DNA from 4 places in the Cryobacterium sp. M91 genome. Region 1 is predicted to be linked to each of the others. Evidence: riboswitches for the same ligand, from Rfam matches in the RefSeq annotation. Region 1 holds a riboswitch; each other region holds the start of a gene.
What was found. Region 1 has a riboswitch for thiamine pyrophosphate ahead of CXY80_RS16650 (bifunctional hydroxymethylpyrimidine kinase/phosphomethylpyrimidine kinase). Riboswitches for the same ligand answer to the same signal wherever they lie in the genome.
Positions count from the first base shown of each region.

Region 2: linked by a shared signal. The riboswitch ahead of CXY80_RS15750 (ECF transporter S component) and the one ahead of CXY80_RS16650 (bifunctional hydroxymethylpyrimidine kinase/phosphomethylpyrimidine kinase) in region 1 are both predicted to bind thiamine pyrophosphate.
Region 3: linked by a shared signal. The riboswitch ahead of CXY80_RS20270 (Ykof family thiamine-binding protein) and the one ahead of CXY80_RS16650 (bifunctional hydroxymethylpyrimidine kinase/phosphomethylpyrimidine kinase) in region 1 are both predicted to bind thiamine pyrophosphate.
Region 4: linked by a shared signal. The riboswitch ahead of thiC (phosphomethylpyrimidine synthase ThiC) and the one ahead of CXY80_RS16650 (bifunctional hydroxymethylpyrimidine kinase/phosphomethylpyrimidine kinase) in region 1 are both predicted to bind thiamine pyrophosphate.

Region 1 covers NZ_PJJT01000090.1:214,452-219,609, forward strand. Annotated here, with positions in the region: gene CXY80_RS16650 (bifunctional hydroxymethylpyrimidine kinase/phosphomethylpyrimidine kinase) at 1-1,297, opposite strand, end outside; TPP riboswitch at 1,280-1,379, opposite strand; gene CXY80_RS16655 (dihydrolipoamide acetyltransferase family protein) at 1,452-2,885, opposite strand; gene CXY80_RS16660 (alpha-ketoacid dehydrogenase subunit beta) at 2,885-3,904, opposite strand; gene pdhA (pyruvate dehydrogenase (acetyl-transferring) E1 component subunit alpha) at 3,901-5,043, opposite strand; gene CXY80_RS16670 (Lrp/AsnC family transcriptional regulator) at 5,153-5,158, opposite strand, start outside.
Region 2 covers NZ_PJJT01000090.1:27,658-32,815, forward strand. Annotated here, with positions in the region: gene CXY80_RS15730 (ABC transporter permease) at 1-72, shown strand, start outside; gene CXY80_RS15735 (ABC transporter permease) at 82-882, shown strand; gene dinB (DNA polymerase IV) at 1,057-2,271, shown strand; gene CXY80_RS15745 (hypothetical protein) at 2,298-2,624, shown strand; TPP riboswitch at 2,962-3,072, shown strand; gene CXY80_RS15750 (ECF transporter S component) at 3,105-3,743, shown strand; gene CXY80_RS15755 (ABC transporter ATP-binding protein) at 3,752-5,158, shown strand, end outside.
Region 3 covers NZ_PJJT01000089.1:409-5,566, forward strand. Annotated here, with positions in the region: gene CXY80_RS14490 (hypothetical protein) at 1-154, opposite strand, end outside; gene CXY80_RS14495 (hypothetical protein) at 173-523, opposite strand; gene CXY80_RS14500 (hypothetical protein) at 559-1,383, opposite strand; gene CXY80_RS14505 (PadR family transcriptional regulator) at 1,380-1,724, opposite strand; TPP riboswitch at 1,798-1,908, shown strand; gene CXY80_RS20270 (Ykof family thiamine-binding protein) at 1,926-2,261, shown strand; gene CXY80_RS20275 (Ykof family thiamine-binding protein) at 2,258-2,560, shown strand; gene CXY80_RS14515 (ECF transporter S component) at 2,583-3,182, shown strand; gene CXY80_RS14520 (ABC transporter ATP-binding protein) at 3,175-4,839, shown strand; gene CXY80_RS14525 (energy-coupling factor transporter transmembrane protein EcfT) at 4,836-5,158, shown strand, end outside.
Region 4 covers NZ_PJJT01000089.1:33,379-38,536, forward strand. Annotated here, with positions in the region: gene hxlA (3-hexulose-6-phosphate synthase) at 1-537, opposite strand, end outside; gene hxlB (6-phospho-3-hexuloisomerase) at 596-1,180, opposite strand; gene CXY80_RS14660 (response regulator transcription factor family protein) at 1,294-2,262, shown strand; TPP riboswitch at 2,427-2,534, shown strand; gene thiC (phosphomethylpyrimidine synthase ThiC) at 2,529-4,184, shown strand; gene CXY80_RS20810 (family 1 glycosylhydrolase) at 4,138-4,629, opposite strand; gene CXY80_RS20285 (hypothetical protein) at 4,573-5,154, shown strand.

The sequences.
Region 1 (5,158 bases):
CGACATCCGCATAGAGCCAAAAACAGGGCAACAGCGCCGCCAGAAGCACCGCATAGTTTCCGCCCTCAGCGAGCCCGAGCAAGTGATCCAGGTAGCCAGCCGTTACCGGGCCGGCCTCGGACGACACGTCCCGTTGCCCCAGCCAGTTTCTGTGCAATTCCAACTCAACGTCGCGGCACCGTCGTGCCGAATCGGCCAGAAACCGCTGTGCGTGCATGCTCGGCGCGATCTCACTGACGCGCGCAAGAACGCGCGAGTAAGTGGCGAGGTAGAGCGCGTCCTGAGCGAGATAATACGCAAAATCTCGCTCGGCCAGAACCCCAGTACCGAGATCCCTAATGAACGGCAGATCGAAGATCTGCGTGCGAATCTGCTCGACATCGCGCCACAGTGTCGCACTGAACTTCACCGAATCAGCTGGTGTGGCCGACTCGGCCGACGCGCCTGCGAACAGCCGATGAAAGTGATGGATCGGGCCATGGCCCTGACCGACCTCGAGGTCGTCGGCATGGGTCAGAGCATCCTGAAGCCAGTCTTTGACCTCGGCCAGAGACGCAGCCCAGTCCCCGGTTCGCGCCTGTACCGTGGCCATTGCCGAGGAGAGCGAGCATCCGGTGCCGTGGGTATTCTTGGTGGCGATGCGCGGCGAAGCAAACTCGACAACGCTCTGTGCCAGCAGCCCGTGGGTGTTGACCAGGGCGTCAGGGCAGATGGTTTCGTCGAAATGACCCCCCTTCACCAACACGGTTACTCCGGTGCGGGCTGATAGTCGTTTGCCCTGCTCGATGGCCGCAGCCCAGTTTGCCGCTGTGGGTTCTGCGAGCAGAACGGCCAGCTCGGGAACGTTGGGTGTGACGAGATCGGCGAGGGGGATCAGATCACGCAGCGCCTGCTCCGCTTGGGGTTCGAGCAGCCGGTGACCACTCGTTGCCACCATCACCGGGTCGAGCACGACGAGCGGAGGACGGTGGGCATTGAGCCAGGAACGCACCTCGTGAATCACGTCGATTTCGGCGAGCATGCCGATCTTCACGGCATCGATGGTCACGTCATCGCTCACGGCGTTCAATTGCTGGCGCAGAAACGCGACCGGCGGGGTGTGCACCGAGCGCACCCCGCGTGTGTTCTGCGCGACCAGAGCTGTTACTACTGCCATGCCGTACCCGCCGTTGGCTGCGATGCTTTTCAAATCGGCGTGGATGCCGGCACCGCCGGTCGGGTCGGTGCCGGCGATACTGAGAATCCGAGGCGTGGTGCGCGGCGTGATATTCGAGGTCTGATCAGTCATCCGTGACATTCCTTCGCTAGTGCTAACTAGACAGGTTCAACGGGTATTCATCTCAGCTCGCGCATTGTGCGGAGCACCCCGTGTCACTCAGCAGCCTATACGCCAACAAACATCACTCAGTAACCGATGCCAGAATCGTGGGCGTTCAGGACACGCCCCGAGCTCACAGGTCGGCGAGCAGGCTCACCGGGTTTTCAATGCAGCCGGCCACATAGGTGAGAAACCCGGCGGCCGTTCCGCCGTCGCAGACCCGATGGTCGAACACCATGGAGAGTTCTACGACGGTGCGAACCGCGAGTGCGTGTTCGACCACCCACGGCCGCTCGATCATGCGCCCAATGCCGAGAATGGCCGCTTCGGGATGGTTGATGATCGCGGCCGAACCGTCGACGCCGAGCGATCCGAAGTTGTTGAGGGTGAAGGTTCCCCCGGTCAGCGCGCTCGGCGAGAAGGTGCCGTCGGGCGACTGTGCGACCAGCGCGGCGAGGGCATCGCGCAGCTGTCGCGTACTCATCGCGTGGGCACGGTGGATGACGGGAACCATCAGCCCGCGTGAGGTCTGCGCCGCAATGCCGAGGTTGATGGCTCCGTGCTGGAGAATCTCCTGGCTCGCGGTGTCGACCGAGGAATTGAGCACCGGATACCGGCGCAGCCCGGCCACCACGAAGCGCGCGATGAGCGCCGTCACGCTGAACCGCTCATCCGTCGCCGCGAGCAGCTGGTCCCGCGCGGCGAACAGGGCGGTCGCGTCGACGTCGAGCCAGATCGTCGCCTCGGGAATCTCCCGACGCGACGTGGTCAGCCGCTGCGACACGACTTTGCGCAGGCCGGTGATGGGAATGCGAATATCCGCACTCGCCGCGTCGACAGTGCTGGGCGGCGTCGCAATACCCACATCGACTGCCACCTCGACAGCCACATCGACAGCCACGGCCGGAGCGGTGAGCGCGCGAATGTGTTCCTCGACGTCGCTGCGCAGCACCAGACCGTCGTGCCCGCTCCCGGCCAGCGTGCTCGCGTCGAACCCGTTCTCGCGCGCCAGCCGGCGCACGATCGGAGACACGACGGGGGAGTGGCGGATCGGGTCGACCGTGCTGGACGAATCGATGGCTGCAGAAACGGATGCCGCCACCTCGGCGGGGCGCTCGGCCAGCGCAACGGCGACGGGCGGCGTCGATGCAGCCGGTGCCGGGGCATCCGCTGCCCGCGGGGTGCCGAACCGCCCGGCGGCTACCTTGCGCGCCGGCCGGGTGCTTTCGGTCGTGCCGTAGCCGACCAGAACGGCTCCGGAGCCTTCGACCGCCACGACGGTCGCCGCGGCGACCGGAACGTCGACAACACCGGCTGAAGCGTCATCAGTCGCGTCGGTCACGGTCAGCAGCACCTGCCCGGCATGAATGACCTGGCCGGGCTCGCCGAACAGGCTTGCCACGACGCCGCCGTAGGGCGACGGCAGCTCCACGATCGACTTGGCCGATTCAACCTCGACCACGGCCTGGTCGATGGCGATCGTATCGCCGGGAGCGACCAGCCAGGCCACGATCTCGGCCTCGGTCAGTCCTTCACCGAGGTCGGGCAGCAGAAACTCGCGGCTCATCAGGACCACTCCCAGGTCGACAGCGCGGCGAGGATTCGGTCGGGGGTCGGCAAGAAATACTCCTCGAGCTTGGGTGACGGGTACGGAATGTCGAAGCCGGTGATGCGCAGAATGGGCGCGGCCAGGTAGAAGAAGTTGCGCTCGGTCAGGCGAGCGGCCACCTCAGCGCCGTAACCGCCGAACTGGGCGGCCTCGTGCACGATCGCGGCCCGGCCGGTCTTTCGAACTGATGCCCCCACCGTCTCGTCATCAAACGGCGACAGCGTGCGCAGGTCGATGACCTCGATCGAGAGCCCCTCAGCCGCGCCCTGTTCGGCCGTCGCGAGGGCGGTCTTCACAGTCGGACCGTAGGCGATGAGCGTGACATCGCTGCCCTCCCGTAGCACGACGGCCCGGTTCAGCGGCTCGGTCTGCACCGGCAGGGAAAGCTCCGCTTTGCTCCAGTAGCGACTCTTCGGCTCCATGAAAATCACCGGGTCGTCGCTCGCGATGGCGCCCCGCAGCATGGAATAGGCGTCGGCCGGGTTCGACGGGCTCACCACGGTCAGCCCGGGCGTCGCCGTCCAATACGCCTCGGAGGAGTCGGAGTGATGCTCGACGCCGCCGATATCGCCAGCGTAGGGAATGCGAATGACGATCGGCAGCGAAATCTTGCCGCGCGTACGGTTGCGCATCTTCGCCACGTGCGACACTATCTGCTGGAACGCTGGGTAGCTGAACGCGTCGAACTGCATCTCGACCACCGGGCGCAGGCCGTACATCGCCATGCCGATCGCCGTTCCGACGATGCCGGCCTCGGCCAGCGGCGAGTCGCTCACCCGGGTCTCGCCGAATTCGGCGTATAAGCCGTCGGTGACCCGGAACACGCCGCCGAGCGGCCCGACGTCTTCGCCGAACAGCACGACCGTCGGATCGTCGACCATGGCGTCGCGAATGGCCGCGTTGAGGGCGGCGGCCATGGTCAGGTTGTCCGGAGCGCGCACAGCTGTTCCGGTCTCGAGGGTCTGCTGGGGGCTCATCGGGTGCTCTCTTCGTATTCACCAGCGGATGCGTCGGCGTCGCCGTCGAGTTCGGCCGCCAGAAAGGCGCGTTGCTCGGCCAGGGCGGAGCGGGGAGTGGCGTAGACGTGCTCGAACAGCTCGAGCGGATCGACCACCGCCTGCTCCGTCATGCACTCGCGGGTCGTCGCTGCGAGCGCCTCCGCGGCCGCAGCGACGGAAGCGCGCTCTTCCTCGGACAACGCCCCCTGGGCAATGAGGTACTTCTCCAGGCGTTCGATCGGGTCGCGGCTGCGCCACAGGTCGACGTCGGCGGTTTTGCGGTAGCGGGTGGGGTCATCCGAGTTGGTGTGCGCCTCGATGCGGTAGGTGAGGCCCTCGATCAGGGTCGGGCCGCCGCCGTTGCGGGCTCGGTTGACCGCCGCCGAGATGACCGCGAACATGGCGGCGACGTCGTTGCCGTCAACGTAGAAGCCGGGCATGCCGTAGCCGATCGCTTTGTCGGCGATGGTGCGGCAGGCCATCTGCTTGTCGAGGGGCACGCTGATCGCGAATTGATTGTTCTGCACCACGAAGACGACGGGGGCCTGCCAGACTGCGGCAAAGTTGAACGCCTCGTGAGCGTCACCCTCGCTCGTGGCCCCGTCGCCGAGCAGGGTGAGCGCCACGGTGTCGTCACGTTTGAGCTTGGCCGCGGTGGCGAGGCCCACGGCGTGCAGCGCCTGGGTGGCGAGCGGGGTGGCCTGCGGGGCGATGCGATGCTGTTGATAGTCGTAACCGCTGTGCCAGTCGCCGCGGAACGAGGCGAGAATATCCTTCGGCTCGACACCGCGGGTGAGCAGCGCGATGCTGTCCCGGTAGGTCGGAAACAGCCAGTCCTGCGGCGAGAGCGCGGCGACGGCGGCGATCTCGCAGGCTTCCTGGCCGAGCGCGGATGGGTAGGTGGCGAGGCGACCTTGCCGGGTGAGGGCGGTGACCTGCACGTCGAACCGGCGGGCCACGACCATCTGCCGGTAGAGGCCGAGCAGCGTCTCGACCGGGGGAAGGACGAATCCGCCGCTCTCGGTGCCCGGAACGGCGTTCCCCGAATCATCGATCAACCGCAGGGGTGGGGGTGCCAGCACAGCCGTCAGCGGCGTGCTCTCGACATTGAGGCTCATGAGCCAATGGTGCGCCCTTTTCGCAGGCCTGGCCGCGCTTTTTCGCAGTTGTGAACGATTGGCCGATCATCCGCCAGACGGCGACCAATCGGCATGGTTGAGTCCTGAATCAGTG
Region 2 (5,158 bases), 190 kb from region 1:
CTCATTCCCATTCTGATTATCTTCGCCTACCTGGCCGCTGTGCGGCGCACGGGTGCGCTCAACAACCTGTAGGAGCCTGTCATGCGTCTGAGTCGACCGGCCCGCGGACTGCTCGCGGGCATCACCGCCGTGGTACTGGCCCTGATCTACCTGCCGCTGCTCGTGGTGTTCGTGAACTCGTTCAGCATTAGCAAGAATCTCACTTGGCCGCCGCCGGGCTTCACCCTGGAATGGTGGGCGAAGGCCTTTCAGAGCGAGGGTGCCCTGGACGCGGTCGTGACCAGCCTGCAGGTGGCGCTCGCCTCGACGGCGATCGCCCTCGTGCTCGGCACACTCATCTCGATCGGACTGCAACGCTTCGAATTCTTCGGCCGAGATGCCATCAGCCTGCTGGTCATCCTGCCGATCGCACTGCCCGGAATCGTTACCGGAATCGCCCTGAACAACGCCTTTCGCACCGGGTTGGGCGTGCAGCTGTCGATTTTGACGCTCATCATCGCCCACGCCACCTTCTGCATCGTGACCGTGTTCAACAACGTCATCGCCCGGCTGCGCCGCCTCGGCACCAGCCTCGAAGACGCATCCTCAGACCTCGGCGCCGGCATCTGGACCACATTTCGGCTGGTCACCTTTCCACAATTGCGCTCGGCGCTGTTTGCCGGGGGACTGCTCGCCTTCGCGCTGAGCTTTGACGAGATCATCGTGACGACGTTCACGGCCGGGTCGAGTGTGAAGACGCTGCCGCTGTGGATTCTGGACAACCTATTCCGGCCCAACCAGGCCCCGGTCGTCAACGTCATCGCCGTGGTGCTCGTGCTGATCTCGATCATTCCCATCTACTTCGCGCAGCGGATCGCCGGCGCCGAGAAGGTCGTGCGCTAGCCGTTTCGCCCCCTCCCCCGCGCATAACTCCTGCAGAACGTGAGAACGGATGCCGCCCGCCCGCGTGAATGCACGGCGGCGGCCTCAGCCGGCAGGGAATTGCCGGAGTTATGCAGGAGAGGGCTCGTCACCGGGAGGTAGAGCCGCAGGCCGGGTTCGGGTTAGGGTTTTTCGGTGGGTAGACAGGACGGCAGTGGGCGGCAGGTGTCGGCGCGGGACGTCGACGACCGTTCTGCGACCGTGCTGCACGTCGACCTCGACGCGTTTTTCGTCTCGGTCGAGTTGCTGTCGCACCCCGAATTCGTCAACCTGCCCGTGATCGTCGGCCATCGCGGCGGCCGGTCGGTCGTCACTGCGGCCAACTACATCGCCCGCAAATACGGCGTGAACTCGGCTATGCCGATGGCGCTCGCGCTGCGGCAATGCCCGAATGCAATCGTGCTCGAGCCGCACATAGGGCTCTATCGGGACTTTTCCAGCCGGGTCATGAGCATTTTCGATGACGTGACCCCGCTGGTGGAACGGCTCGGCATCGACGAGGCCTTCCTCGACGTGGCCGGCGCGACCAACCTGTTTGGCTCACCGGCCGTGATCGGCGAACTCATTCGCGCCCGGGTGTTCGCCGAGACCGGGCTGGTCTGCTCGGTGGGCGCGGCCTCTACCAAGTTCGTCGCCAAACTTGCCTCCGGCCTGGCCAAACCGAACGGACTGCTCGTCGTTCCCGCCGAGGATACGGTCGAGTTTCTGCATCCGCTGCCCGTCGCTGCGCTGTGGGGCGTCGGGGCCGCCACTGAGCAGGCGCTGAGCAGACTCGGCCTGAAATTGATCGGCGACATCGCGCACACGCCGCTGGCGGTACTGCGCAAAGCGCTGGGGGAGGTATCCGGTCAGAAACTGTTCGACCTGTCCTGGGGTCGCGACCCGCGCGCGGTGACGCTCGAGCGGGAGGAGAAGAGCGTCGGTCACGAGGTGACTTTTGAACACGATGTGACGGATATCGACCGGTTGCGCAGCGAATTGCTGCGGCAGTGCGACCTCGTTGCCGTGCGGCTGCGTCGGGGTGATCTCGTGGCCCGGCGGGTCGCCCTCAAGCTGCGCTACACCGACTTCAGTACGGTGACCCGGTCGCGCACCCTCGCCGAACCTAGCAATGTGGGCCGGCGCATCTACGAGGAAGCGGTGGCGGCGTTCGACCTGCTGGCAGCCTCCGGCATTCGGGTGCGTCTGATCGGGGTGCGTGCGGAGCAGCTCGGCACGGCATCTGGATCGGTTGGACTCTGGGACCCGGACGAGGACTGGCGGGGCGCGGAGCTGGCCGTGGATACCGTGACCGAGCGATTCGGAGCGGGAACCGTGCGCCCGGCTTCGCACTTCACACCTCGCCCCTGAAGTCTCAGCCACGCTAACCTGATGGCATGACCAGCCTCCCGGAAAAACTCGCAGAAACGTTCCGTTCCGCCGGTGTGAAGTCGGCGTACGGTGACCCTGTACAGATCGATGGCGTCACCCTGGTGCCCGTCGCGCTCGCCTACTACGGCTTCGGCGGCGGTGATGCCGGTGAGGGCGGGGCCGGGTCCGGCGGGGGAGGAGGCGGCGTTTCGCTGCCGATCGGCGCGTACGTCAAGTCGGGCGGTACAGCCCGGTTCGAGCCGAACGTCATCGCCCTGCTCGCCGTCGGTGTGCCGTTCCTTATAGTCACCGGCCGCGCCTTGGCCCGGGTGATTCGAGCCCTAAAGAAGTAGTCGCTTTCTGCACGGGGCCCGGGCCCGGAAACCGGGCCCATGATAGATCATGGGCCCACGGAGCTAAGGTGGGCCCGGGCGGGTGTGGCGCAACCGCCGCGCGGCGCGCGGACGGCGCGGGCGACGCGCGAAGCGTCGCCGCGCCCAGCGCGGCACTCTTGGGCGCAGCCAGGCCGGAAAGTGCCAGGGGCCGCTCACCGGCAGACCCTGCGCAATTCGCCGCCGCCGTAGAACGAACCGGCGCATGAGCAGCAGGTACAGGCCCGCCAAAACGAGCAGAATGCCGATGCTCATGTCGTGATCCCCATGTCGTCAGTCTAAACGGGGCACTATACTTGATTATGATCACGGGAGTCCGGTACACCGGGCTGAGAGGAAGCTGACCAAGCTTCGACCGTCGAACCTGATCTGGATCATGCCAGCGCAGGGAGGCTTCTCAATCCCGTGCCCTGTATTCACCTACGGAAAGGGCACGAAACAGTGCACGCTACAACGAGTTCACTCAAGCAATCCGCTCCGGCGGGAGCCACGAAGCGCAACTTTCGCTGGCGCGTCGTCGACATCGTCGTCGCCAGCGTCATCGGCGTCGCGAGCGGTGTCATCTTCCTCGTCTGGAATCAGGCGAGCAACCCCCTGAGCGGTCTGCTTTCGCCGCTGCTGCCGGGCCTGTCGGCTCTCCTGGGCGGAGGCTGGCTGTTCGCTGGCGTGCTCGGTGGTCTCATCATTCGCAAACCCGGGGCCGCGCTCTACACGGAGCTCCTAGCCGCCGTCGTTTCCACGCTGATCGGCAACCAATGGGGACCACTGACTCTGGTGTCAGGCCTGGTGCAGGGACTTGGCGCCGAGCTTGTCTTCGCTCTGTTCCTTTACACGAACTATCGTCTGTACGTCGTGTTGTTGGCGGGCGCTGGGGCCGGACTTGCCATGGCCATCAACGACCTGGTGCTGTGGTATCCCGGTTCAGCGAGCGCATTCGCGACGATTTATATCGTGAGCGCGATTATTTCGGGCGTCGTTATCGCCGGGCTCCTGTCCTGGTTCGCTGCGCGCGGCCTGGCTCGCACGGGCGCGCTCAACCGCTTCGCGGCGGGTCGCATCGCCGGTCGAACCGCGATCTAGGCGAGCGGATGCTGGTGGGCGCGACGCGGGGAGGTGCATCCGTCGACGCCCGCGACTGGGGTTGGCGCCATTCCGGTCGGCGGCGCTGGGCGGTGAGCGAGCTGTCCCTCCGCATCGAGCCTGGCGAGCGGATTCTCCTGCTCGGTGCATCCGGTTCGGGAAAATCGACGCTGCTGCACGCGCTGGCTGGCGTGCTCGGCGGCGACGAAGAGGGCGAGCAACGCGGTACTCTGCGCGTGAACGGCGCCGAGCCTGGCAACGCCAGGGGTCAGGTCGGCCTGGTCCTCCAGGACCCCGACTCGCAGGTAATTCTCGCTCGCGTCGGCGATGATGTCGCCTTCGGTTGCGAAAATATCGGCGTGCCGCGTGGGGAAATTTGGCGGCGCGTACAGGATGCCCTCGAGATGGTCGGCCTCGACGTCCCCGTTGGCCACCCGACGTCCGCCTTGTCGGGCGGCCAAAAACAGCGTCTTGCTCTCGCCGGAGTGTTGGCCATGCAGCCGGGTCTGCTGCTCCTCGACGAGCCGACGGCAAATCTCGATCCGGTCGGTGTGCGGGAGGTGCGCGAGTCCGTCGCCCGCGTTCTGGCACACACTGACTCGACGTTCATCGTTATTGAACATCGGGTTGAGATCTGGAAGGACCTCGTCGACCGGGTGATCGTTCTGGGTGCCGACGGGGGAGTCCTGGCCGACGGATCCCCGAGCGACGTTCTCCTCGCGCAGGGAGTTGCACTGACCGCCTCCGGCGTCTGGGTGCCCGGTGTGCCACACACGCTTCCCATAAGGCCTCCGCGAGAGACCGGTCAGCCAACGCTCTTGTCGACTAATTCTCTCGCGATTGCGCGCACTCGGGATTGTGTGGTTGCCGAAAATATCGACCTTGAGGTGCCGGAGGCCTGCGCTCTGCTCATCACCGGACCCAACGGAGCCGGCAAGTCCACCCTCGCGCTCACCCTGGCGGGGCTCCTGCGCCCCGCCGCCGGGCGGGTCGTCGCCAGCAGCGCTCTCGCCGCCGGCGCAGGCAGTGACCCGATCCGCTGGAAATCGCGCCAGCTTCTGAGTCGAGTGGGCACCGTCTTTCAAGACCCGGAACACCAGTTCGTCGCTGGCACCGTGCGCGCCGAACTGGCCGTCGGTCCGCGAGCCCTCGGTCTGTCGGACGCACTGCTGCACCGGCGCGTCGACGATCTGCTGGAGCGCCTTCGCCTGGACCACCTCGCCGAGGCCAACCCATTCACCCTGTCCGGTGGCGAGAAACGACGTCTGTCGGTCGCCACAGTGCTGGCCACCCAACCTCGACTTCTGGTGCTGGACGAACCCACGTTCGGTCAGGATTTTCGCACCTGGCAGGAGATCGTTGCGCTGCTGCGTGACCTCCTGGATGCGGGCACCGCCATCGTCGCGGTCTCCCAC
Region 3 (5,158 bases), on a different contig from region 1:
CCCTCGTGCCGCTCCACAGACTGAGGCCGATGGACGTACCGAACCCCAACAGTGCCGCAACCACGATCATCCAGGCGCGCGGACGCAGGCGTGCGAGCGCCTGGAGACATGTCGGTACGAGCACCACGACGATGCCCCCGGCAACGAATACCACGAGTGTTTTCAGGTCGATCTACACCGCCGCTCCGTGCACGAGCGGCAGCGCCGAGAGCAGAAAGCCGAAGAGTCCGAACACGCCGAGGCTAGCCCGCAGGTTCAAAGCGTTCACCGTGCGCAGCGGGATGGTCGGCAGGTTCAGTTCGGCTGCATAGCGCTTGGAGCTGCCGAAGCACTGCTCCGCACTCGTACCGGAATCGGCGAGAAACTCTCTGGCGCTGGCCAGGGCATCGCCGATTGCGTCACCCGGTACCCCGAGCAGCCGCAGCTCGATCGTGAATTCATCGAACCTGGTGGCGTCGTCGGTCGCTTTAGAGCGGATGTCGGTGCTTCCATTGTCGGGATCGCGCGGGTTGCTGGTCATCATGGCGAGCCTTTCACCTTGCTGAACGAGATTTCGCATTACTTGCCCGGGTAGAGGGCGAAGGTGAGCACGACGCTGATCGCGCCGTAGAACACCAGCATCCAGTTGATGGTGATGATCGAAAGGCGCACTTTCAGCGAGGGGCGCGGATCGGGCTCGGCACCCGGCTCAACGATCGGGTCAGGCCGCAGGGTATGGTGCACCTCGTTCCAGATGGGCGGTGCGATCAGCAGAATTCCGGCTCCGATGGCGATCGGCAGCGCCGGAACATTGAACAACACCGCCTGGCCCTGCCAGACGATGAGGGCAAAGGGACCGCCGCCGACAATCATCAACCCGAGCGCGATCAGCCACACCCGTGCTGGACGCGCGCGCACCAGCACGGGTATGAGTCGCGGGACCAGCGCCAGCGCCAGAATCATCCCGGCCAGCGAGAATAGCATCCACACCTTCACGACCAGAAGGTCGTCGCCACCCGCGAGGGGAAGGACCGCTTGCGCCAGCGTGACCAGCCCGATCGCCCCGATTCCGCTGTTCAGCAGCAGATCGCCTTTCGAGCCCTGAGACAACGGTACGGTCGGCAGGTCGAGTTCCGCGGCGTAGCTTTTGGGGCTGCCGAACGATTCGTCGGCGCGCGCACCGGAGTCGGCGAGAAACTCCCGAGCGCTCGCCACGGCATCGCCGATGGCGTCGCCGGGCACGTCGAGCAGGCGGAGTTCGATGGTGAACTGCTCAAGCCAGGCGGCGGTGTCGGCCTCGCGTGCAGTGTCAGCCAAGCGGATGCCGGCGGCGCGGGCATCCGCTTCGGCGCTGCCGGAGGCAGCCGGGCTGGAGTCGTGATCGCGCGGGTTGCTGGTCATCATGATTCGGCCGGCCCTTTCTGCAGGTGGTCGTGCACGGTGGTGGAGAAGCGCTGCCATTGGGCGGCCTGCTCGGTGAGCTCTTGCCGTCCGGCGTCGGTGAGCGAGAAGTATTTGCGGCCCGGACCCCCGGCGCCCGGTCGCCATTCGGCGGCGATCCAGCCGGCGGCTTCGAAGCGGGTGAGCAGCGGATAAAGCGTGCCACCCTTGATGGCACCGAAGCCGGCGGATTCGAGCGCCGATGCGATCGCGTAGCCGTAGGTCGGGCCCGGCGCGAGCGTGCGGAGCACGCAGAGGCCGAGGGCGGCGCGCATCCACTCGGCTGGCCAGGTTTTTGGTTGCATGACTACATAGTCTCCCTAGTTAGCCAGACTGTCTACTCGAGGATCGGGCAGCCACGGGCATGCCATACTTTCGTTGTATCAACACGGGAGTCCGATTAATCGGGCTGAGAGGAAGCTGCAGAGGCTTCGACCGTCGAACCTGATCTGGATCATGCCAGCGCAGGGAGGCTGACTCGTCTTTCCCGTGCCCCCACGAAAGAAATGGGCACGATCATTCCAGAAACCTTCACAGCCACACCGGCGGAATTCGGCATTGGCGCGCGCCTCACCCTCGCCGTCATGCGCGACGACTACGCCGCCGTCATTCTCGACGCGCTCCAGCAGGCAGATTCGACCGGGCTCGCACTTCAAACCGGCGTCGTCAGCACCTACCTGTCCGGCGCCGAACCCGACCTGCTGCGCTACGTCAGCCAGGTCGTCGCCGGTGCGAGCCGCAGCGGAGCCCACGTCACGGCAACCGTGCAATTCTCCCGCGGCTGCCCCGGCGAAGTCACCTGCACGCTGCCACCCACCGCCGGCTGTTCGCCGAGGTCGTGAACCTCACCCCCACCGGCGTACACGCCGTCGCAGAATGGGCACTGTATCCACTGGATGACGGCACCGGTTCTGCTTCAGCCGATCACATGCGCGACATCTACGCCGCGATCGAGACCGCCAAGGCCTCCGGGCTCACGGTACACAGCGAGCACTTCGTCACCCGGCTCGAGGGCGACCTCGCCCTCGTGCTGCAGGTCATCGCCGCCGGCTGGATCGTGGCCGGCCGAACGGTGCAGCACGTGGCGACGCACGCGACCCTGTCCCTCAACAGCCCGAGCCTGAACTCCCATGCGCCCTGACGCCGACCAGAAGGAAACAGCCATGCCCACAGCATCCGCCAAGAAAAGGCACTGGAGCCTCAAAGACCTCGTGCTTGTCGTCGTGCTCGGTGTCGTGTTCGGCTTTCTGTACTGGATATTCGTGCAGGCCTGGACCGCCCTGTCGATCACGATGGGTCCGGCCGGCGACCTCGCGCAGCACTTTCTGCTCGGCTCCTGGCTGCTCGTCGCCCCGATCGCGATCGCCATCGTGCGACGGCCGTTCGCCGGCATCTTTGCGGAGGTTATCGCGTCGGTGATCGAGGTCGTCTTTCTCGGCTCCATGGTCGGGCCGCTGCTCTTCGTCGCCGCCGCCATTCAAGGCGCGGGCAGCGAGATTCCGTTCGCCCTCACTCGCTACCGCAACTACAGCTGGCTGACCTACGCACTTTCGGGGCTGCTCGGCGCCGGGCTGGTGTTCTTCTACTCGGCATTTCGCTCCGGCTGGTACGGCCAGGAGATCTTTCTGCTGCGCCTCGCTATTCAGCTGATCTCCGGCGTGATTCTCGGCGGGCTGCTGGCCAAACTCATCGTCGATGCCCTCGACAAAACCGGCGTCGTCGACAACTTCGCGATCGGCCGCGATCGCCTCGCCCGTGCCTGAGACCGACATCCTGACACTGCAGGACGTGTCGGTGCGATTCCCGCGTCGGCCCGAGGCCGTGCTCAGCGACGTGTCGGTGCGCCTCGCGCCGGGCGAGCAGCTCATCGTGTTCGGCGCCTCCGGTTCGGGCAAATCCACCCTGTTGCAGACCATCACCGGCGTCATTCCGCATTCGGTCGTATCCTCGCTCGGCGGCAGTGTGCGCATGGGAGGGACGCTCAGCATCGAAACCTCCGTCGTCGAGCTGTCCCGGCTCGTCGGCGTGGTCGCGCAGGACCCCGCGTCGTCGGTCTGTCTGCCCGACGTCGAACAGGAGCTTGCCTTGCCGCTCGAAAACCGCGGTGTCGACCCGGCACTTATCTCGGCGCGCATCGATCGCGCCCTTGACGCTGTTCAGGCACGGATGCTGCGACATCGGTCGACCGGGCAGCTGTCCGGCGGCGAAGGCCAGCGCGTGGCCCTCGCCGCCACCCTCATCGCCGAACCGGCCGTGCTCCTGCTGGACGAACCCACCTCGATGCTCGACGCGGCGGGATTGGGCGCCGTGCGCCGCGCCATCCGTTCGGCCGTCGACACCTACCGGCCGGCCGTCGTGCTGGTCGAACACCGCATCGACGAGTTCACGGGCACGGCGGGAATCGCCGGGCTGCCGCCACGCGCACTCGTGCTCGGCGAGGCCGGAACCGTCATTGCCGATGGTCCCACGGTCGACGTGCTCGCCCAGCATGGGCGCTCGCTCAATCAAAACGGATGCTGGCTTCCGCTCGAAACCGAATTGCTTGCCGTGACCGGGTGCGCCGGCGGGCTCGGCGAAGCGGGCGTGCGCGCCGGCCTCCGGTCACTCGGCGAGCCGGCCGGAGCCTTGGGGCGACGGCAGGACTTCGGCCGGATCGTTCTGACCGCCACGGATGTGGTCATTGATCGCGGGGTTGGCGCGCCGAACGGGACCGCCACAACGGTTCTCGCCGGCGTCAGCCTCACCCTGCGGGGCGGCGAAATCGTGGCCCTGCTCGGCGGCAATGGAACGGGCAAAACCTCGTTGCTGCTGACCTTGGCGGGATTGCACCGGCCATCGGTCGGCACCGTGACCGGCGCCCGACCCGGCATGATCTTTCAGAATGCCGAGCACCAATTCGTCGAGCACACCGTGCGCGGCGAGATTCGGCATGGGCTGCCGAGCCTGAGCGATGACGAGCTTCAGGCCATTTTGCACCGGCACCGGTTGACCCACCTCGCCGATCAAAGCCCGTATCGACTGAGCGGCGGCGAGAAGCGGCGGCTCAGCGTCGCCGCCATGCTCGCGCACGATCGGCCGGTGCTGCTCGCCGACGAACCCACCTTCGGCCTCGATCGCCGGGACACCATCGCCACCCTGGCAGCGCTCGGCCAGGCGGCCGACGCGGGCCGCAGCATCCTTTTCTCCAGTCATGATCTGCGAACCGTGGCAACCCTCGCCGACCGGGTGATCGTGCTGGCCGACCATACGGTGATCGCCGACGGGCCCGTGTTCGAGGTGTTGCGGTGGGACGAGGTACTGAAGCAGGCCGGGCTCGAGCTGCCCACGCTGATTCGGCACCTGCTCAAGGAATTCGATTCTGACGCGCGGATTCGCCGCGTGCTGGGTCAGCTCGACGCTGCCGTGGGCGCGACGACATGACTGCTCAACTCATCGACATCGATGCTCCCCCGACACGACGGCCCGTCAGCGCCCTGGCCAGGCGCAACCCGACCGTCAAACTCGCGCTTCTGTTCGTCGTCTCCCTCGTGCTGATGTTTGTTTTCGATCCGATCACGCCACTGGTGCTGTACCTGCTCGCCCTCGGCGCGGTCGCTGTCACGGCTCGCATTCCCGTGAAAGTATTCGTTCTCGCACATATTCCATTTCTGGCATTTGCTCTCGGCCTTCTGATCGTGAACGCGCTCAGCCGGCCGGGGGACGTACTCTGGCAGTCCGGGGTGCTGCGGATCACCACCGA
Region 4 (5,158 bases), on a different contig from region 1:
TCCGGCGCGCTGCACCGAAGAGATGGTCGACAGGTTCACGCCGCCGGCAAGGGAGAACGGAACCTTGGCGGTCTCGCCCTGGTTGAGCAGTGTGGCGAGCGAGAAGCCGGGCTCGGCCTGCTCGTCGAGTCCAGCGTGCATCTCGACGAACTGGGCACCGAGCGCCGTGACCTCGCGGGCGCGGGTGACCTTGTCGGCAACGCCGATGAGGTCAACGACGATGCCCTTGCCGTGCTTGGTCGCGGCGGCGACGGCTCCGATAATGGTGCTGTCCCCGGCCGTGCCGAGCACGGTGACGAGGTCTGCACCGGCGGCGAAGGCGATGTCGGCTTCGAGCTCGCCGGCATCCATCGTCTTGAGGTCGGCGAAGACGATCTTGTCGGGGTGCGCGTTCTTGATCGCGGTGACGGCGCGCAGGCCCTCTGCCTTGATCAGCGGGGTGCCGAGCTCGATGATGTCGACGTGCGGTGCAACCTGAGCAGCCAGCGTGAGCGCCGCTTCGGTGGTCAGTACGTCCATAGCTACCTGAAGCTTCATGGGATTCTGCTTTCTATTAGTGTTTAAGAGTGGAAAGTTCTTGGAAAGGGTGCGCGCTCTATTCGAGGTTGGCGTGACGCGGCCAGAGCTGTTCGGCCGTGGAACCGCTCGCCTTCCAGAGCGTGTGAAACAGGGCGTCGCCGACGAACAACACCGACTGCTCGAACAGGCCGCCCGAATACTGGGCCGACACCTGCCCGGCGTGGTCCTGCTTGGCAGCCGCGGGAATGACCACGGTCACCGCGGCGAGCCGCCCGAGCGGCGACTCGGGCGCCGTGGTCAGCGCGAGAATGCTCGCCCCCACGCCGTGAGCCGTCTCGGCGGCACGCACAATGGCGCCCGTCGTTCCGGATCCGCTCGCCACCAGCAGCACGTCACCCGACACAATCGCCGGGCTGGTCACCTCGCCCACCACGTGCACGTCGAGGCCGAGGTGCATGAGTCGCATCGCGGTCATCTTCAGTGCCAGCCCGGAGCGGCCAGCACCGAGCACAAATACCCGGGGTGCCGCGGCGAGCAGGGTTGCCGCCTCATCCAGTACTGAAGCGGATGCCGATTGCAGCGCCTCGACGACGCGGCCGTTTTCGGCGAAAATGAGGCCGAGGGCATCCGCTGCCAGTGGGGTGGTTGTCGTTTCGGTCATGATTCAATGTTCCACTCCTTCGAGTGGGAATGCTGCCCGCCAAACGAGCGGTTTTCCTACCCAAACGGATGGCTCTGGGTGGGCTCCGAGGATGGCCCGGGTAGGCTGGGGGCATGACTTCCGCTCCATCTAACCCCGGCGTGCGCGCCACCGCCACTGAGGCCGCTGCGGGCAGCACGGCCGCCGCCCTCCGGTCTGATGCTGGTACCGGAGCAGCCGAACCGGCCGCGTCATCCGCCACGACCGCAAAACGCTCGACGCTCCCCGCAAACTCCCCGGTTCAAACAGCGCGCAGCGCAGCCGCCGAACGTTCCAAACTCATCGCCGACCTCACCGACGCACACGCCACCACGCTGGAATCCCTGCTCGCTGTGCTGCGCTCCGGCAGCACGAGTGACACCGCCGCCCGACAGAAGGCCACCGAACTCGCCGCCGCTGCGATGGTCGCCCTGCGCGCGGTGAGCGACCTCGATCGCAGTCTCACCGAGGAACCCGTCGCCCGCGCCTTCGAACGCCTAAGGAACGACCTGCGCCCGCTCGTGCGCTTCGGCGACCTCGACGTGCAGTTCATCGAGCCGCCGGTGAACGGTCGGGCATTGCCCGGCGAGGTCGCCCACGAAGCCCGCGCCATCGTGCGCGGCGCCGTACTCGCCCTCGTCGAACAGGCCGGGGTCGCGCGGGTGCGCGTGCAGTGGGACTGCGACGGAAGTAACCTGCTCATCCGCATTCGGGACGACGGTCCGGGCAACCTCGATGCCGAGGTTCCGAGCGTGCGCCAGCTCGCCGCCCGCGTCGTCGCGCTCAGCGGCACCCTCAACGTGGAGGCCACCGCCGGCTGGGGCTCCGAGATGGCCGTGTCGCTGCCGCTCGACGCGCCCACGGCATCCGTCACCACCGCCGCGGCCTGGGGCCTCAGCCCACGCGAACGCGGCGTGCTCGAACTCGTCGCCTCTGGGGCGCGCAACAAGGCCATCGCACAGGCCCTGACCATCAGCGAGAACACAGTGAAGTTTCACGTGGCCAACCTGCTGCGCAAGGTCGGTGCCTCGACCCGCGTCGAGCTGGCCGCCCTCGCTCGCTAAGCGGATGCCCAGCGCCAGCTATGCCTGGCACCCGCAGACTCGGGCGCCAGTTCCCGGTCATAGCGCCAGCGATGCCCGGAGCGATGGCCCCCAACGGGCGCGGTGACCGCGACCCCGGTAGGACCCGAGCGCGCAACCAGCGCTAGGGTGAAGGAGTCAGAAGACACACCAACCACGGGAGCGCGCACCAGCGAGCTGAGAGGACGGCCAGGGCCGTCGACCGTTGAACCTGTCCGGGTAATGCCGGCGTAGGAAGTTCGAAACCAATGCGCACAATTGATGAAACAACCATGTCAAAAACGGTCACGACCGGCCCGATCCAGGGCAGCAGCAAACGCTACGAACCGGTAAAGGACTGGCCCGGACTCGAAGTTCCCGTTCGCCGGGTGAACCTCAGCAACGGCGAACACTTCGACCTGTACGACACGTCCGGCCCGTACACCGACGAGACGGCCACCATCGATCTCGAGACGGGGCTGCCGCAGACTCGGGCCGGGTGGGAGCATCCGCTGCCCATCGATGGCGCTGCCACCCAGCTGGTCTGGGCCCGCGCCGGCATTGTCACGCCGGAGATGGCCTACATCGCCGCGCGCGAGGGCGTCTCGGTCGAGCTCGTCCGCGACGAGGTGGCGCGCGGCCGGGCCGTCATTCCGGCCAACCACAAGCATCCGGAGAGCGAGCCGATGATCATCGGCAAGGCCTTCACCGTGAAGATCAACGCGAACATCGGCAACTCGGCGGTGACCTCGTCGATCGCCGAAGAGGTCGAGAAGATGGTCTGGGCGGCCCGCTGGGGCGCCGACACCCTGATGGATCTCTCCACCGGCAAGGACATTCACCTCACTCGGGAGTGGATCATGCGCAACTCGCCCATTCCGGTGGGCACCGTTCCGCTCTACCAGGCCGTTGAAAAGGTCAACGGCGACCCGTCGCTACTCACCTGGGAGATCTACCGCGACACCGTGATCGAGCAGTGCGAGCAGGGCGTCGACTACATGACCGTGCACGCCGGCGTGCTGCTGCGCTACGTGCCGCTGACCGCCAACCGGGTGACCGGAATCGTCTCGCGCGGCGGCTCGATCATGGCCGCCTGGTGCCTCGCGCACCACCAGGAGAGTTTTCTCTACACCCACTTCGTGGAGCTGTGCGAGATTCTGCGCCGCTACGACGTGACCTTCTCGCTCGGCGACGGCCTGCGCCCCGGCTCGATCGCCGACGCGAACGACGAGGCCCAGTTCGCGGAGCTGCGCACCCTCGGTGAGCTGACGAAGGTCGCGAAGTCCTACGGAGTGCAGGTGATGATCGAGGGCCCCGGCCACGTTCCGATGCACAAGATCGTTGAAAACGTGGCGCTCGAGGAGGAACTCTGCGAGGAGGCCCCGTTCTACACGCTCGGCCCGCTCGCCACCGACATCGCTCCGGCCTACGACCACATCACGAGCGCGATCGGCGCGGCCATCATCGCCCAGGCCGGCACCGCCATGCTCTGCTACGTCACGCCCAAGGAACACCTCGGCCTGCCCAACCGCGACGACGTGAAAACCGGCGTGATCACCTACAAGATCGCCGCGCACTCCGCCGACCTGGGCAAACAGCATCCGCGCGCCCAGGAACGCGACGACGCCCTCAGTCGGGCCCGGTTCGAATTTCGTTGGACCGACCAGTTCGCGCTCTCGCTCGACCCGGACACCGCGCAGAGCTTTCACGACGAGACGCTGCCGGCCGGCCCCGCCAAGGCCGCCCACTTCTGCAGCATGTGCGGTCCCAAGTTCTGTTCCATGCGTATTTCAGCGGATGTTCGGGTGTACGCCGAAGAGAACGGCCTCACCAGTCTCGAGGCCATCGAGGCGGGAATGGCCGAGAAGTCGGCCGAGTTCACCCGTCTGGGCAGCTCGGTCTATCTACCGCCGCGGGTGCTCTGATGACGGTCATTTTCGACAAGCGGATGCCCACCGGGCACTCCCACGGTCGCCGCTTCCGGGGTCGCCGGTGCCCGGATCGCTGGCGCCGCGAGCAGTTGTGAACGACCGGTCGCGAAGGACCTTCGCTACTCCAGCCCGTTCGCCCGCGCGACCCAGCCAGCCAGGCCAGGCTCGGCTTGGGCGTGCGAACGAACGTCTCGTGGTCGACCTCGATGAGCCCTAATGTCGGCCGGAATCCGCTCGCGCACTCGTAGTTGTCGAGGGCGCTCCAGTGCTCGTAGCCGAGCACCTCGATGCCGTCCTTGACGGGCGCGCCCACGCCAGCCCATCCGCGACAAACCAGACCGGAGCAGGGTTTTCCCATGGTCCCGCGGTCAGAATTCCGCACATGACTCCCGCGAATGTAACGCTGCGTCTGGTGCGTCCCGACGACGGGGAGAAGCATCCGGGCACCACACGGCACAGGCGTCCCTCGCCTCGCACCCTGTTCCAACGCCGCCGCAAAATTCTGATCCCATTGGCCATCGCCTGGCTCGTGATGGCTGCCCTGGCTGGCGTGCTGCTGCTCACCGGTACGAAGCCGAGCACCCCGTTCGGCGATACGGCCGCCGTGCCCGGCGGACTCGCCCGCATCAGCGCGATCATCCCGCTCGAAACCGATGGCTGGGTGCCGGCGACCGCCGCCGATCTGCTCTCCAGCCCGGTGCAGCCCGGGGCCCACCGCGTGCGCATTCTGCTCGAACTGACCGAAACGGATGCCTCCGGCCTCGCCTTTCGCGCCGCCGACTACTCCCTGTCCGGACTCGGCGCGCGGTCCACCGCGCTCTGGGTCGACCCGGCGGAGCAGAGCGGAGCATCCGTTCAAGCGACCCTCGTTTTCGAAATCCCCAATCAGGTCATTGCCCTCGTCCTGGACGGGCCTCAGGGGGCCAGCCTGTCCCTCGGAACCGGGCATCATACCAACTCCTGAAATG